One region of the Robertmurraya sp. FSL R5-0851 genome, then DNA from elsewhere that is predicted to be linked to it. Evidence: riboswitches for the same ligand, from Rfam matches in the RefSeq annotation. Region 1 holds a riboswitch; each other region holds the start of a gene.
The links. A riboswitch is a leader RNA that binds a small molecule or an ion and turns the genes downstream of it on or off. The one in region 1 is predicted to bind thiamine pyrophosphate.

Region 1 (4,217 bases):
AGCCCCTAACAAATATACAGGGGTGTTGGTGCGTTCAGATTCTACAAGGAATGAGACGAGCTTTTCGAAATCATAGGTCCCGTTACTGGCGATATAAACACTCTCCTCCGTGCCGTAGTCGCGAATGGCTGTATACAAATACTGTGACAGAGAGGAATTGGGCATTTCCTTTGGATGTGGAAATAGAATGGCCATTTTCACACGGCATTTCTCTTTCATGATATTTTCTTCAAAATGTGACTTCATCGAAGCAGTCCACACCTCTAAGTCATGGTGATAATTTCTCCCTTGCTTTCCACTGGTCGTTCCGCTTGTTTGAAAATACGTCTCCGCTTCTTCAATCGGTGTACAAGCGATGACCGCCTCCTTAAAAGCACCAACAGGTACAGGAGGAATTTGCTGATAGGATTGCACCATTGATGGGTGAACCTTTCTTGATCGACAAAACTTCCGGTAAATACGATTATTTTCGTATTGGTAGGCGAAGACCTGTAAGGCTAATGAATCAAATGAATCTCTTTCTTCATTTTCAATAAAAGTGAGTATCCTTTGCTTGATATCTTCGTAGTGCATGTTGTACTCTCCTTAAGATGAATGTGTTAGTATTTCCCAATCTTTTACGACAGGTTGATATCCAAGTTCTCTCAGTGATTCCTTTACCTCTGCCACACTTCTTTTGTCCGAAATTTCGAATTGACTATGAGTATGTTCTTTATTGGCATATCCCCCGACAACGGTAGATGAGGCAGCAGACATTTTGGTCACTCCTAACGGAAGTAAATGACGTCTTAGTTCCGCGCTTTCTCGTGTTGATAGAGTCATACCTGCACGTGGTAAAAATAAACGAGATGCCAGCATTGCTTGAACTAAATTTTTATCAGATACATCGACCTTTGGTTGGAAACCACCAAGGTTTGGGCGTATTCGAGGAAAGGATAGAGCAATATCCGTTTCGAGATAATTTCTTTGTAAGTAATGAGCATGAAGTCCTGTGAAAAAGACCTCCTTACGCCACTCATCCATTCCTAGTAGTGCTCCGATATTGACGGATCTCATGCCAGCTTTGGCACCTCTTTCAGGTGCATCTAGTCGATAGCGATAATTGCGTTTCGGTCCCTTTAAGTGATGCTTTTTATAGATTTCTTCGTTGTACACTTCTTGGTACACCGTTAATCCATCAATTCCACGGGCAACGAGCGTTTGGTACTCTTCCGTATCTAATGGCTGTATCTCAATGGATAAAGAAGAAAAATACTTTTTCATCACATCAATCGTTTCACACAAATAATCTACCGAGGAATGGAGGCGAGATTCTCCCGTTAGCAAGATAATATGTCGTAATCCCATTTTGACAAGTGCCTTTGATTCTTCTTCAATTTCAGCCAGGGTCAATTTTCTACGTGGAAAATCATTATCAATACTAAAGCTGCAGTACGTACATTTGTTCACACAATAATCGGTTAAATACAGTGGTGCGTATAATTGAATCGTACGGCCAAAATGCTGTACGGTACGTTGATGTGCCTTTTGTGCCATTTCTTCTAGACAATTTTCAGCAGCTGGAGATAAAAGAATCAAGAAATCTTCTGTATGAAGTCTCTCTTTTTGCAAAACCCTTCTTACGTCTTGAGTAGTGATGGTAGAAAAAAAGTCGTCAAATGGATAATATTTTACTTTTACATACTCATCATAAAATGACATTCCACTCACCTACCCTAAAAATCCTGTTAATGGAGATGACGCTTGTGCTGTCGTTGTTGTCTGTCCTACTCCACTCGAGTAAGCTTTCCTTCCAGCCTTGACTGCTAAGTCGAATGCAATGGCCATTTCAACGGGATCCTTAGCTGTAGCAATGGCTGTGTTTACCAGTACAGCGGCTGCTCCCATTTCCATCGCTTCCGCTGCTTCAGATGGCTTTCCGATTCCTGCATCAACAATGATTGGAAGCTCCATCTCTTCTATCAAAATTTGGATCAATTCCTTCGTGCGAATACCTCGATTTGAACCGATAGGAGAACCAAGTGGCATAATTGCTGCTGCTCCAGCATTTTGCATCGCTTTTGCTGCCATTAAGTCTGGGCTCATATAAGGTAGAACGATAAACCCTTCATTCGCTAAGATATCAGTTGCCTTAGCTGTTTCGTAATTGTCAGGAAGCAAGTACTTTTGGTCGGAAATGACCTCAATTTTAATCCAGTTCCCCATGCCGGCTGCTCTTGCAAGTCGGGCAATTCGAACCGCTTCGTCCGCCGTTCTTGCTCCCGACGTATTCGGAAGTAGAATCATGTCTTTAGGAATGTATTCTAAGATGTTTTCTTCTCCAGTAGCATTCAGGTCTACTCGTCTTAAAGCGACTGTGACGACTTGTGAACCGGATTGGGTTAGTGCTTCTTTCATTAGCTTGTGATTATAAAATTTTCCAGTTCCTGTTAGTAGTCGGTTATGTAGCTGCGTGTTCCCAATCGTTAATAAGTCGGTCATTGTGGTTCCTCCTATTGGTTCATTTTGGAAATATAAAAAAGACTTACCAATTTTGGCAAGCCTTCACATTCTTACATAAAGCTTTTCCTCATAATAGAGCTCATGTAAAATGATTGCTTCCCTACGTTGGTTCTAACCAAATCAGGTTCAAGGGTTGGAAAGATTCCTCTCAGCTTTTAGGCACCCCTAGCTAATTTTTTATTTTATTTGATTGCGATTTTAACTTTGTTTCGTTTGTATGCCCAATGATTGGTTGGGCCGTGGCCGGATCCGATGTGTAAATCTTCTTCGATGGCTGCCTGAATAAAGTCTTTTGCCACTTTCACCGCTTGAACAACGGAGCTCCCTTTTGCGAGTTGTGCGGTTATGGCAGCGGAAAAGGTACAGCCTGTGCCATGAGTATTTTTTGTGGGAATCCGATTCGAACTAAAGGTGTGAAATTGTTGACCGTCATATAAAAGATCAATCATTTCTTCCCTACCCTGATCATGTCCGCCTTTGATCATGACAGTTTTTGCACCCATGATATGGAGCAATTTAGCAACTTGTTTTCGGTCATCCATTGTCACAATTTTTATTCCTGTAAGCACCTCTGCTTCTGGAATATTTGGTGTCACGATGGTCGCAAGTGGAAGTAATTTTTCTTTTAAAGCTTTAACCGCTTCGTTTTGTAAAAGTGATGCTCCCCCTTTTGCAATCATTACGGGATCTACGACGACATGTTTCATTTCATAAAATTCTATAAATCTCGAAACCGCATCAATGGTATCACTGTTAAATAACATTCCGGTTTTGATCGCATCTGGACGCAAATCTTCAGCAATCGATTGAAGTTGTTCTTGAATCCCTTCCAAAGGAACCTTATAGACACCTTGTACGCCTGTTGTGTTTTGTGCAGTTACGGCTGTTATCACAGACATTCCGTATACATCAAGTTCTTGAAATGTCTTCAAATCAGCCTGTATACCAGCCCCTCCACCACTATCTGACCCTGCGATGGTTAATGCCTTTTTTACCATAACGAATAACCTCTCCTTGCCTAAAATTCATCAACTAATCTACGTAAAAGCTTGGTATGCTCTTGGATATGACTGGCTCGACAAATATCGGAAATGATTGCGAGGCCATTAGCTCCTGATTTCATAACGGTTTCTCCGTTGGTAGAATTCATTCCACCAATCGCAACAAGAGGCAAAGAAATTCCTGCATGACGAAATTCAGTGAAGATATCTAAGCTTTGTTGCTTTTCGGTATCCGCTTTTGAAATGGTAGGATACATCGGCCCAATTCCTAAGTAATCAGCTCCGTTTAGAACGGCCTGAAGTCCCTCTTCAACCGTGTGTGTGGATACACCAAGAATTTTCTTAGGACCTATTGTCTCCCTCACATATTTTGCATTTTCATCATCCTGGCCAACATGTACTCCATCAGCATCAAGAGCGATAGCCAGTGGTAGATCATCATTGACGATAAATGGGATCTTATGTGTCCCGCAGAGTTCTCGCAGTTTTTTTCCAAGTTCGTACTTCTCAATTTCTCCGAGAGTGCTGATCCCTTTTTCTCGATATTGATAACAAGTAATTCCACCTTCAATGGCTAGAGCTAACGTCTCTTCAGGTGTTCGATTCAAGCAGTCTTGACTGCCCATAATAAAATACAGTTTTAGAAAATCCATTTCCTTTTGCTCCCTCATATGGATGTTACTTCTGCAATGCTGACTTTGGCGAGGTCTACCA
Region 2 (4,217 bases), 1.6 Mb from region 1:
CATGCTGCAAAACTTCGGTCCACACATGGAACAAAAATGGGCTGTTTTAGCTCCCTCTGCAGGTAAGGTTTCATCATGATACTCCAACGCTCGTTCTGGATCTAAAGATAGATTAAACTGATCTCTCCAGCGGAATTCGAATCTTGCTTTGGATAGAGCATCATCTCTCTTTTGTGCCCCTGGATGTCCTTTAGCTAAATCAGCCGCATGCGCCGCAATCTTATACGTGATTACCCCTTCCCTAACATCATCTCTATTAGGTAAGCCTAAATGTTCCTTTGGTGTAACATAACAAAGCATGGCCGTACCATACCAACCGATCATCGCAGCACCAATGGCCGATGTGATATGGTCATACCCAGGAGCGATATCAGTCGTTAAAGGCCCTAATGTATAAAAAGGCGCTTCCTTACAAACCTCTAATTGTTTATCCATATTTTCTTTTATCAGATGCATCGGTACATGCCCTGGCCCCTCCACCATTACCTGAACATCATGTTCCCATGCAATCTGAGTTAGTTCTCCTAATGTCTCTAGTTCTGCAAACTGTGCCTCATCATTTGCATCTGCAATAGAACCAGGACGCAAACCGTCCCCAAGGGAGAACGCAACATCATATGCCTTCATAATCTCACAGATTTCCTCGAAATGAGTATAAAGGAAATTTTCCTGGTGATGATACAAGCACCACTGAGCCATGATCGATCCACCTCTTGAAACAATGCCCGTTAATCGCTTCGCCGTTAGAGGCACGTACCTTAAAAGAACCCCGGCATGAATGGTGAAATAATCGACTCCTTGCTCCGCTTGCTCAATTAATGTGTCACGATAAACTTCCCAAGTTAAATCCTCTGCAATACCATTTACTTTTTCAAGTGCTTGATAAATAGGAACCGTACCTACTGGAACGGCAGAATTACGGATGATCCATTCTCTTGTAGTGTGAATATTTTTCCCTGTTGATAAATCCATAATCGTATCTGCGCCCCAGCGTGTAGCCCATGTCATTTTTTCCACTTCTTCCTCAATCGAAGAGGAAACAGCTGAGTTTCCGATGTTCGCATTAATCTTCACGTGAAAATTGCGTCCGATGATCATTGGTTCCATCTCTGGATGATTGATATTCGATGGAATAATAGCTCTTCCTTTTGCCACTTCCTCACGAACAAACTCTGGTTTCATATTTTCTCTAATGGCGATAAACTCCATTTCAGGAGTAATGATTCCCTTTTTTGCATAGTGAAGCTGAGTTACATTCTGACCTTTTTTCGCTCGCAACGGTTTTCGGTTGAGCCCCGGAAAGACTTTATGATTCGCTCTTGGGTCATGATCATCTTTAAATCCATTGTCTTCCGGCTTTATTTCTCTTCCTTCATATTCTTCTACATCTTCTCTTTCTCGTATCCAGTTATGTCTTAGATTAGGTAGGCCTTTGGTTATATCAACTGTAAATTGACTATCGGTGTATGGACCACTTGAATCATACACACGAACAGGTAGATTTTCCTCTTCACCAAAAGTTCCAGATGTGGGACTAAGTGCAATCTCTCGCATAGGCACTTGAATATCAGGTCTCGAACCTTCTACATATACCTTTTTACTTCCTGAAAAACTTGACATGATCGAAATGCTTTTTTCGTTTAATGAGGTTGATGCCATAGTAAATCTCTCCTTTTATATAATGTAATAAAAGGACGAGATCTAGAAAAAACGGGGGATCGAAGTAAGAAATACACAATAAAAAAGCCGGGTCCAAAAACAGACGGACCCGGCTTAATATGTAGAAGTGTAATCTAAATTAATAGATTGTTATTAACTTCCCCACGCTGGTATGATCCAGATCAGGTCCAAAGGGTCAAGAAACTTAAACGTGTCTCTCTCTCAGCCCAAACTATTGGACTCCCCTAGTTATTGCTATTCAATTCACATTTATTATACATGAAACCATAGGAAATGGAAGGGTAAATTTTCCTGAATAGTTATAAAAGACCACAATTCAGAACCACTTTATGAAAGATTCGGAAGTTATCGTATAAAGGTTACGAGTTATTCATAACTGCCCTATGAAGCCCTGATATTACATGCCTCCTACAATATTTAGCTTAGGCAAAAAAATGCGTTTTCAGGTATTGTAAAAATACAATGATGTAGTATAATATTTTTATATCGCTTCAGATATTCGGGGCATTAGCTCAGCTGGGAGAGCGCTACGCTGGCAGCGTAGAGGTCAGGGGTTCGAGCCCCCTATGCTCCATATATAAAAACCCTTGCGTAGCAAGGGTTTTTATTATTTCTTGGAATATTTAAGTTAAAAAATTTACCTAAATGTGCACAATAGAAACACTTTAGTTAACTTACGTGTTTCTATTGGGTCCTATCTTTAGCTTTAAGAAATTATCCTTTTTTATGAAAGTAAACTTATCTGGTGATATTAATGAAAAGCCAAGAACTGGAAGAGAAACTATTCAGTATTTCATAGATGGGAGAATTAAAGAGGCAGAATTTTTTGCAAAACATCATGGCCTGAGCTTGAAATTCTAAATCTGAAAACAAGGAAATTGATCGGTTTAATCACTCTAAGAAACTGGTGGCCTTTGTAAGTATTGACCCAAGTGTCTTTGAATCTGGTACATTCAAAGGTACTTTAAATTGAATTACCAAAAGTGGTTTGAGCAGACTAAGACATGCATTGTTTATGGATGTTAGGAGTGCCTTATGCGATTGTCGTAAGATGTTTGTAACTAGAGGAGATTGTTCAAGCCATTGCTTTTCAACCACTATATCAAAAGTGTCTTTAGCGTAAAGCATTACTTCCGGGAGGTGAGGGATCAGGAATCCAATAGGATACATAAGCAAGCTCTATACGTTAGAAGAATTATTGATTCATCAAAAAAGACGATGGATGATCACCGCCTTAAATGATTGTTTTATTCTTCTGCAAATTTATTTTTGAAATAAAGGTAATCTTTTATCTTGGATTTATCAATTTAAGGTTTTAAAATGACTTTTATACAATTATCGGTCCTTGTGTCAAAAACTTCGTATCCATGCTTTGCCTGGTCTAATGGGAGTACATGTGTAATTACATCACCAATATCAACCTTTCCTTCAGATATAAGATTGTAAAGAAAAGGCATATAAGGAATAACGGGGGCCTGACCTGTTTTAATGTCAACATTTCTTTGGAAAATGTCTCCTAACGGGAAACCATTATAACGTCCCCCATAAACACCAGTAATTTGGATGGTCCCAGCTTTTCGCACAGCCTGTGATGCAATGACAAGCCCACCCATTGCACCGCCATGAAGTTTCATTCCGGATGCAAGATATTCAAGAGGCGTCATCTTGCCGCTCATACCTGAACAATCAATAACGATATCTGCTCCACCTTGTGTTATCTCTCTTAAATATTCGCCAACGTTTTCATGTTCTTCAAAATTTACAGTCTCTACTTTATTGGTCCGTTTCGCATGATCAAGCCGGTATTGGAGGTAATCGACCGCAATAACACGCTCAGCACCTTTAAACCAAGCAAATTTTTGAGCAAGGAGACCTACTGGACCACATCCTAAAACGATAACAGTATCACCAGCTTTGACACCAGAGTGGTCTACACTCCAATAAGCTGTTGAGGCTGCATCTGCAAGTAACACTAACTTTTCATCTTCTACTTCGCAGTTTTCCGGTATTTTAAACGGAGTAAAGTTTCCATATGGAACACGCATATATTCAGCTTGTCCGCCAGCAAATCCACCGGTTGTTTCTGAATATCCAAAGAAACCACCCATTTCACCATGAGGGTTTGAATTATCACATTGGCTGGTTATATCATGGTTACAGTACCAGCAATGCCCGCAGCTTACATTAAAGGGAATAATTACCCGATCCCCTTTTTTCAATTTTGTTACTTCCGGTCCTACTTCTTCGACTACCCCCATCGGTTCATGGCCTATTACGTAATCAGTGGGCATATTGGGAATCATTTGATGAATCAAATGCAAATCGGATCCGCATATAGCAGAAGTTGTTATTTTTACAATGATATCATCACCATTTTTAATTTTTGGGTCTTTTACTTCTTTAACCTGGACATTTTTACTCCCCTGGTACGTGACAGCTTTCATTTTTCTCTAACCTCCCTTATTTATTAGGCGTTGCGAACATTCCAAGTCTATCCGTATCATTCGGGAATAAGTTCATTCCGGCAATCATTAAAG
Region 3 (4,217 bases), 730 kb from region 1:
GCCATAATGAGAAATATGGCAACAAAGACACGATCTGTTCGAAATGATGAGGAAGAGAGTGTCATATAGACTCCAATCCCATTTTCTGATCCTAACCATTCAGATATTACAGCACCCATTACACTATATGTCGCTGAAATTTTCAGCCCTGAAAAGATGGAGGGCAGGGCAAACGGAAACTCGAGTTTCCAAAATAACTGACGTTTGGTTGCTCCTGCCATTTGCATATAATGAAAAAGCTCAGGAGCAACCTGGCGAAATCCATCCATGGCTGAAATCGTAATAGGAAAGAAACAAACCAGAGTAATAACAATTAGTTTTGGTAATAGGCCAAAGCCGAACCATATAACCAGAAGTGGAGCAAGTACAATAATAGGTATATTTTGCGATAATATAAGAAGCGGATATAAAGATTCTTTTAAAAAAGGAATATTATGTAATATAAAGGCAGTTAACAGACCTACGGTAACTCCAGAAACAAAGCCTAGTAAAATAAGCCGAATGGTGGAAGAAAGATGTACAGAAACACTGCTCCAGCCATTGATAAGTTCATTAAAAATTTGTGAGGGAGTTGGGAGCAGCCAAGTTGGAATCTCAGTGATTCTTGCAGTGAATTCCCAAACAAGGAATAAAAGGAGGAGAACAAAAGTTGGTCTCCACCCTTTTTGTAATTTTTGTATCATGAACGATATTTCTCCGTAAGAGTATCCATTGTTATACCAGTTGGCTGGTAAAGAATCTTCACCTGTGAAATAACATTACTGCTTCCCATTTCAATCATCTTTTCATTCATTTTCGTAATCACTGAAAATAGTTCCTGAAGATCACCCTCCATAGTTGTTTCTAAGGGATGAACCTCATACTTTACTCCTGACGCATCAATAACGGCTATTGCTTCATCTACGTAAGGAATCACATTTTCACCGTTTTTTGTCTTAGGGATAATTTGTATACTAACAAGTGCGTTTGCCATATGAACAACTCCTATTGTGGTAAAAATTCATTAGTAAAGGCTTTTTCTGCATCTAACTCTGATTCTAGCAACCCGTTCTCAAGCATCCAAGAAGCATAGTTTTCCCATACTTCTAAACTTTGCTCACCCCATTGGTCTGCATCGTCTTGATATTTGGTAGCAAGCCATTCCTGACTTTTCTTTACAAGCTCTGCGTCAAGTTCTGGAGCAGCTTTGATTAAGACGTCAGCGGCATCGGAAGGATTGTCGATAGCAAATTCATAGCCTTTTGAAGCGGCATTAACAAAAGCTCTTACTGTTTCAGGATCGTTGTTAATCATGTTTTCGCTAGTGGTTAAAACAGGTGTATAGTAGTCTAACTTTTCGGAGTAATCGGTTAAGTAGACCATATTAATGTCTTCTCCTCGTAATTCCGCTTCTACGCCTGTCCAACCGTAGTATATCCAAGCAAAGTCAATATCACGTTTAACAGCGGTAAAGAAGTCCGCATCGCCTATGTTTACAATATTCACCTTTTCTACATCTGCTTGTTCTTGCTTCATAAGTGAGTCGATGACGGATTCTTCAACAGGTGAACCCCAACCACCGTATGTTTTTCCCTCAAAATCTTTAGGGGATTGAATATTTTTAGATGCCGGTGATGCGAAACCAGAAGTGTTGTGTTGAATAACCGCAGCTATAGAAACAAGCGGTACTCCTTGTACTCTTGCCTGTGTAATTCCTTCTTGATAACCTACACCAAAATCAGCTTTCTCAGAAGCAACAAGTTGGTCAGCACCAGCTTCTCCAGGCATCTGAATGGTCACATCAAGACCTTCCTCTTCAAAAAAGCCCTTTTCTTTTGCAACATATAGTCCTGTGTGATTCGTATTTGGAGTCCAATCAAGAACGACAGTCACTTTTTTTAAGTCAGCGCTTGACTCCTCTTGTTCTGTTTGCTGTTCATTTGTTTCTGAACAACCTGCGAGTAATACAGAAGCTGTTATTGCAGCTATCCATTTTTTCATTACTTTCTCCTCCAATGGTATAAGTAGGAACATGACCTGGCCCCATAGACGACAAAAAGCGCCGCAGTTTTTGAACCGGGCGCATATGTTTAAACAATATGATTGTCTAAAGAATATGTTCCCTACGCTGGTTTCATCCAGATCAGGTTCAAAGGGTCAGCATCAATGGGATGCACTCTCAACCGGTCTTCATCGGTTCCCCTACAATTCTTACCTATTTAGTTTCATTTCTATCTCATTATAGCAGAAATTATTTTCTTGAAAAGGAAGAACTTTCTTGGAAAATGAACATAATGATATGTTTGTTGTTGCTTTTGTAAAGAACACATTGCAAACTTTAAACAGTCACGATAAGATTGAAGTTATGGATGAATTTGTGTAAGGAAAGAAAGGAATTTCTATAATGGCAAAAAATTTTAAAGATGATGTACAATCGCGTCGCACATTTGCGATCATTTCCCACCCAGATGCTGGGAAAACGACATTAACTGAGAAGTTATTGTTATTTGGTGGAGCCATTCGTGATGCGGGAACAGTTAAAGGAAAGAAAACGGGTAAGTTTGCTACGAGCGATTGGATGGAAATTGAAAAACAACGTGGTATTTCCGTTACGTCGAGTGTGATGCAATTTGATTATAATGACTGTCGAGTAAATATTCTTGATACACCAGGTCACCAAGACTTCAGTGAAGATACGTATCGTACTCTTACAGCTGTTGATAGTGCGGTCATGATAATCGATTCAGCAAAAGGGATTGAGGAGCAGACCTTAAAGCTATTTAAAGTATGTCGAATGAGAGGCATTCCGATTTTTACCTTTATTAATAAGCTTGATCGTCAGGGGAAATCTCCATTAGAACTTTTAGCTGAACTAGAAGAGGTTATGGGAATAGAATCATATCCGATGAACTGGCCGATTGGAATGGGGAAAGAATTTCTCGGTATATATGACCGTTTTTACAAGCGAATTGAACAATTCCGAGTAGATGAGGAAGAACGTTTTGTTGGGTTAAATGAAGATGGAGAAATAGAAGGAGATCATAAATTAAAGCAATACTCCTTATATGACCAGACGTTGGAAGAAATCATGCTATTAAATGAAGCGGGGAATGAGTTTTCTCGTGAAAGAATAGCAAATGGGGAACTAACACCTGTATTCTTTGGTAGCGCCCTAGCGAACTTTGGTGTTCAAACTTTTCTAGAAACCTATCTTCAATTTGCACCTGCACCTCAAGCACGGGAATCTACAGAAGGAAAAATCGATCCATTATCAGAGGATTTCTCAGGCTTTATTTTTAAGATTCAAGCTAATATGAATCCTGCTCATAGGGATAGAATTGCCTTTTTACGTGTATGTTCAGGAAAATTCGAAAGAGGGATGACAGTCAATATCCCACGCTTAGGAAAGTCAATGAAGCTTTCTCAATCAACACAGTTTATGGCGGATGACCGAAACACGGTTGATGAAGCGGTTAGTGGAGATATTATTGGTTTGTACGATCCAGGTACGTATCAAATTGGAGATACATTGACTGTTGGAAAAAACAACTTTCAATATGAAAAGCTTCCACAGTTTACACCTGAACTCTTTGTTCGAGTTTCAGCTAAAAACGTAATGAAGCAAAAGTCTTTTCATAAAGGAATTCAGCAACTTGTACAAGAGGGAGCCATTCAGCTCTTCCGTACGGTTCGAACAGATGATTATTTGCTAGGGGCCGTAGGTCAACTTCAATTTGAAGTGTTTGAGCATCGAATGAGAAACGAGTACAATGCTGAGGTATTAATGGAAAGATTAGGCTCAAAAATTGTCCGTTGGGTCGAAAATGAAGAAATTAACGAAAATCTTTCTAGCAGTCGAAGTCTTTTAGTAAAGGATCGCTACGATAAGAAAGTATTTCTTTTCGAAAACGACTTTGCCCTTCGCTGGTTCCAAGAAAAAAATCCAGATATTACACTTTATAATCCTATGGATGATTATCAATAAGTATAAGGGAGTCCTCAAGATTGAGGGCTTCTTTATTTTATATTCATTAGGAAGAGTGGTCTGGAAAAAAAAACTAATGTCGAAAAATGTAGGAAAAGTCTTGCATGTTCAAGTGATAATTCTTCTTTATTTCGTACAACCTATAAGTAATGAAAATTAGCTGGTGATTAGGATGAAATGTTAATGACGTTCTCCAATGTCCAGAACTTGACGGTGTTGATTGTCCTAAAACTGACGGATTCACTGTCCAAAA
Region 4 (4,217 bases), 710 kb from region 1:
AATAATACTCATGGTACCTTAGCGGAAGGATGATACGATTGAAATTAACTGGACTTTTATCTATTCTCATGCTTATTCAACAACCAACCGATCACGATGTACTCACATTGATTGATAATGATCAACCCATAATGACTGTAGATCGAGAAGAACTAGTTTTTCCTCTTCCTAATACTCCGCATATGGACTTGCATCATCTTGATATATTAACTGCTGAACTTTCCCAACAAGTATACATAGAGCCGAAAAATGCTTATCTTGATGATTATGGAAATTTACAGCCAGAGCAGCTGGGATATCAACTGAATAAGAGATCCTTTCATACCCTATATCACTCCTATTTTTATAGTAAAGGTGCCAAAACGCTTAAAGTCCCTAAAAAACCGATTTATCCTGAGGTAGATAGTGAGTTATTGTCAAGAATACGCCAACAAGCCATCGGGTATTATGTCACATATTTCAATAGCTACAATACCTCAAGAACAAACAATATACGAAAATCGTCCGAGGCGATCAATAACTTCGTCCTATTTCCAGGTCAGACTTTTTCGTTTAATGAGGTGGTTGGTCAACGGACAAAAGAACGCGGATATATGCCAGCTCCTATTATTGTTCGAGGTGAGCTTTCCGAGGGGGTCGGCGGAGGCATTTGCCAAGTATCTTCTACACTCTTTAATGCTGTGGATCGAGCAGGGTTAAAAATCGTAAAACGATATTCCCATTCCAAACGCGTTCCTTATGTTCCTCCAGGTCGCGATGCAACAGTAAGTTGGTACGGTCCTGACTTTGTTTTTATGAATAATTATAAACATCCTATCTTGATTCGTTCCAAAGTGAGAGGTGGTTCCGTATCCATTCTTTTATATACTTCAGACGATGTGAATGTCGAACAAAATCAAGTACCAAGCATGTATCAATAAAAAACAAGGCTGTCCGATGTAAGGGAGAATCTCTCCCACTGGACAGCCATTTTTAATATAGATGAAAATACTTTGATCGAATGGAGTCTGATAACAACTCGGATACAGGAACGACCTTTATATGCTTTTGCTTAAATTCAGGCATTGACTCAGTAACACCTAATGAACATACCTTGCCCGATGTACCAACATGTCCAATCGCAACAGCGGTTCCCCTACTCTCCGCAATCCTTGCAAGAATAAGCATTTGTTTTTTCACTTGATTTACCGAACAGATATCATCAAGAAAGACATCCCTTTTAATAAAAGGTACATTCAATTCCTCAGTAATTTCCTCGAATTTTGACTTTGGACTTGTTGCACTATCAACAATGTATAACTGTTTTTCTTTTGCCACTTCAACAATCACTCGGACAATCTCCTCATTCTCAACGACGAGGGAGCCCATATGATTATTTAAGCCCATAGCATGAGGAACACTATCGATCGCATCAATGACTCTCTTTCTTACTTCTTCTTTTGATAAGTCATTGGTGATTGGCTTTGGTCCTAACCAAGAGGCCTTTCCCTTTTTTGGCTGCATGGGCAAATGTACCATGATCTCTAAACCATTTTCATATGCCCATTCTGCATGCTTTTTTGAAAGTTCATTAAATGGCATAATAGCTGCCGTTATTTGTACGTCACCTTCTAAAAAATCCTTTACACCTCCTACACCACCACCAAAATCATCAATGATAATAGCTGCCTTTTTCATTTCCTGGCCATACCCATGATGAGGAAACATTGTAAAAATGACTAGGATCATGATAAATGAAGTTTTTTTCATGAAAGCCTCCATTTGAATGTTAGTTATTTGGATAGTTTCTCACATATAGGAAAAACCATACAAAAAACTCGTCCAAAACATTGGACGAGAGTTAAATTACGATATTTTTTTTACGTTCTCTGAGGAAATCCTTTTGTGTAACAGGAATCTTGGAGAACTTGACACTAAAAGGAATAAAACAATGGAACAATAGATGGCGGCCCCAATCATGGTACCACCGTTCACACCTAGTGAAAATAAGAGTGGCGACATCCCATCCGGTGCATTTTCTCCCCAGAATAAAAATCCTGCGATAAAATGCCAAAAATAACGTGCAGCACTTCCGACGAATGTGGCAACTATGATCCATTGAAGGGCTTTCTTCTTATTTTCAGTTAGTGCAACCTGAATTTTTTTCATAAAGAAACCTGCAAATCCAATAAACGCAAAGGCAAGAAAATACTCAATGAAACCCTGTAACGGAGTTAAAATATAAGCATCACCCATAGCAATTTGTAACAGTCCCCATAAAAAGCCAGAAGCTGTTGCTGCAAGGAATCCCCATCTAAAAGCAATAATTAAAATTGGTAGCATCGCAAATGAAATAGAAATATTAGGCGATAGCTTGATCGATGGTAGAAGGTCAAGAATTAGTGCAAAAGCTGCAAAAAAAGAAGCTTCAATCATCATAATTAGTCGTTTGTTTCCCATAAAAAAATCTCCCCTTTTTCTGAAACCTCAAGGAGAGTGTAGAGAGACATGATTGCAAGAAAAATTCAGTCAGTCCACATCCCTGCGCTAGAATTATCTAACAGGTTCAAAGGGTCAGAACAAACGTTCACTCTCAGCATAACGCTCCCCTTGTGGTTTCTTCGTATGTAGTTTATTATTTCGTACTCATTATATCATATAAAATAAAATAGAAAAGCATCTAGTTGGAATTAAATATACTACAATATTAGTAGGCTAATAAGTACAGAATGTCATTTCATTCTGTTATTTTTGTACATAATAAATAGATAAACAATACTAGTTATTGATAGTTTAATATGTATAATTTATTAGAGGGATGTGGTGAGAAAATGAGGGTACAAGAGGTATTACTAGATAATAATAAAAAAAGATACATTCTTTTAGACGAGGAAGGATTGCCGGTAGTTGAGGCAGTTAGATATTTAAAATATTTGGATTCTATTGGTAGAAGCATTTTTTTAAAGTACAATACTATTAACCAATAATTCTCATTATTGTAAAAAACTATAGGAGTGTATTTTTTTTGAAAAAATATTTGTATTTCTTTCTATTTACGATTCTCTTATTCTCTTCATTTCCAAATCAATCCCAGGCAGCTTCGACAGAAGTAACATCCGTTGGTAATACTGCGACTACAGACTATGCTCCAATTAATAAAAAAACTGGTACTGGTGGAGGGGTTTCAACTTTCGGGTTAGACTTTGCTCGTGGTACAGTCTCTTGTTATTCTATTAGCAATAACGTATATTGCCCTTGGACAATTCAGGTTGGTGGTGATGTAATTTCTTATAGTAATGTAACTGTAGAAATTCAAAAAGACCATGGCTTCCTTAATGGAGGTTGGGAGCCCCATAAAACTTTACCTTTCAATTATCGAATTAATACACCAAGTTCTACTATTAGAAATGAAGGATCTACTACTCTCTCTGACGGTGCATATCGTGCCCGACTTGGAGGTACATTTACCACTGTTAAAAATGGTGTGTATGGAGCATGGGCAAACGGATGGTCATACTTCGAGGTTAAATAAATTTAAATTATAGGGACTGGAGTTGTTACCTTTGAAATGGTTAAGCGCCTTGGAAGAAAATGAAACAATACCGTCCAATATTTCGGAAGAAATTTCTGATTTTAAAATCAGGGCACTTGATAATGAAGAAACACTTGTCAAGGAATTTTCTATACTGACTCAGTTTTTTGTGTTATTAAGCGCCCAAGACGAAAACAGCATGACTTCATTGTCTCTACCTCATAGAAAAATCACAAAAAAAACATTAAGAGAAATTGTTGCACATTTTAATAGCAGAAAAGTTGTGTTAGAACATAATAAACCCGTTGAAATAATGCTCACTAAACCAAACAAAGAATCAATAGCTGAAATACGTTCGTGTAAGTTAAACCCAATAGTTAAGAGCCTTTATGGATCAATTAATAATGACTTATCCTATGAGTGGCGGCCACAAAAAGTTTATAAATTGCATCCTCAATTTATTGAAAAGTTTGAAGATGATAATTTTTATGTTGTTCTAAACTTTTTGCAGGAAACCTCTAATAATTCCCTAATTACTCTTCAACTATATGACTGGAATCTTGAAGAGTCATTAATAAAAAATTTAGCTATAAGATATTTAGCTCATAAGTGTAAAAACGTCTATTTATGGATTGATGAAACGAAAAGAATAACAACGATTCAACTTGAATTATAAAAAGGTTCTCTTTGATTCGTCAGCCCTGTT

Region 2: linked by a shared signal. The riboswitch ahead of thiC (phosphomethylpyrimidine synthase ThiC) and the one ahead of MKX65_RS10425 (thiazole synthase) in region 1 are both predicted to bind thiamine pyrophosphate.
Region 3: linked by a shared signal. The riboswitch ahead of MKX65_RS06965 (ABC transporter substrate-binding protein) and the one ahead of MKX65_RS10425 (thiazole synthase) in region 1 are both predicted to bind thiamine pyrophosphate.
Region 4: linked by a shared signal. The riboswitch ahead of thiT (energy-coupled thiamine transporter ThiT) and the one ahead of MKX65_RS10425 (thiazole synthase) in region 1 are both predicted to bind thiamine pyrophosphate.

The regions. Positions count from the first base shown of each region.
Region 1 is NZ_JBBOOE010000001.1:2,064,453-2,068,669, forward strand. Features, by position in the region: gene MKX65_RS10415 (LuxE/PaaK family acyltransferase) at 1-573, opposite strand, end outside; gene thiH (2-iminoacetate synthase ThiH) at 586-1,701, opposite strand; gene MKX65_RS10425 (thiazole synthase) at 1,711-2,481, opposite strand; TPP riboswitch at 2,583-2,679, opposite strand; gene thiD (bifunctional hydroxymethylpyrimidine kinase/phosphomethylpyrimidine kinase) at 2,685-3,500, opposite strand; gene thiE (thiamine phosphate synthase) at 3,521-4,156, opposite strand; gene thiM (hydroxyethylthiazole kinase) at 4,171-4,217, opposite strand, start outside.
Region 2 is NZ_JBBOOE010000001.1:3,641,076-3,645,292, forward strand. Features, by position in the region: gene thiC (phosphomethylpyrimidine synthase ThiC) at 1-1,659, opposite strand, end outside; TPP riboswitch at 1,802-1,916, opposite strand; tRNA gene MKX65_RS18770 (tRNA-Ala) at 2,182-2,254, shown strand; partial or broken gene MKX65_RS27135 (transposase) at 2,543-2,743, shown strand; gene MKX65_RS18780 (zinc-dependent alcohol dehydrogenase) at 2,988-4,124, opposite strand; gene MKX65_RS18785 (spore coat protein) at 4,141-4,217, opposite strand, start outside.
Region 3 is NZ_JBBOOE010000001.1:1,336,389-1,340,605, forward strand. Features, by position in the region: gene MKX65_RS06955 (ABC transporter permease) at 1-683, opposite strand, end outside; gene MKX65_RS06960 (thiamine-binding protein) at 680-973, opposite strand; gene MKX65_RS06965 (ABC transporter substrate-binding protein) at 985-1,980, opposite strand; TPP riboswitch at 2,083-2,193, opposite strand; gene MKX65_RS06970 (peptide chain release factor 3) at 2,384-3,964, shown strand.
Region 4 is NZ_JBBOOE010000001.1:2,776,763-2,780,979, forward strand. Features, by position in the region: gene MKX65_RS14235 (VanW family protein) at 30-920, shown strand; gene MKX65_RS14240 (divergent polysaccharide deacetylase family protein) at 973-1,749, opposite strand; gene thiT (energy-coupled thiamine transporter ThiT) at 1,846-2,439, opposite strand; TPP riboswitch at 2,502-2,600, opposite strand; gene MKX65_RS14250 (hypothetical protein) at 2,811-2,966, shown strand; gene MKX65_RS14255 (hypothetical protein) at 3,005-3,511, shown strand; gene MKX65_RS14260 (hypothetical protein) at 3,543-4,187, shown strand.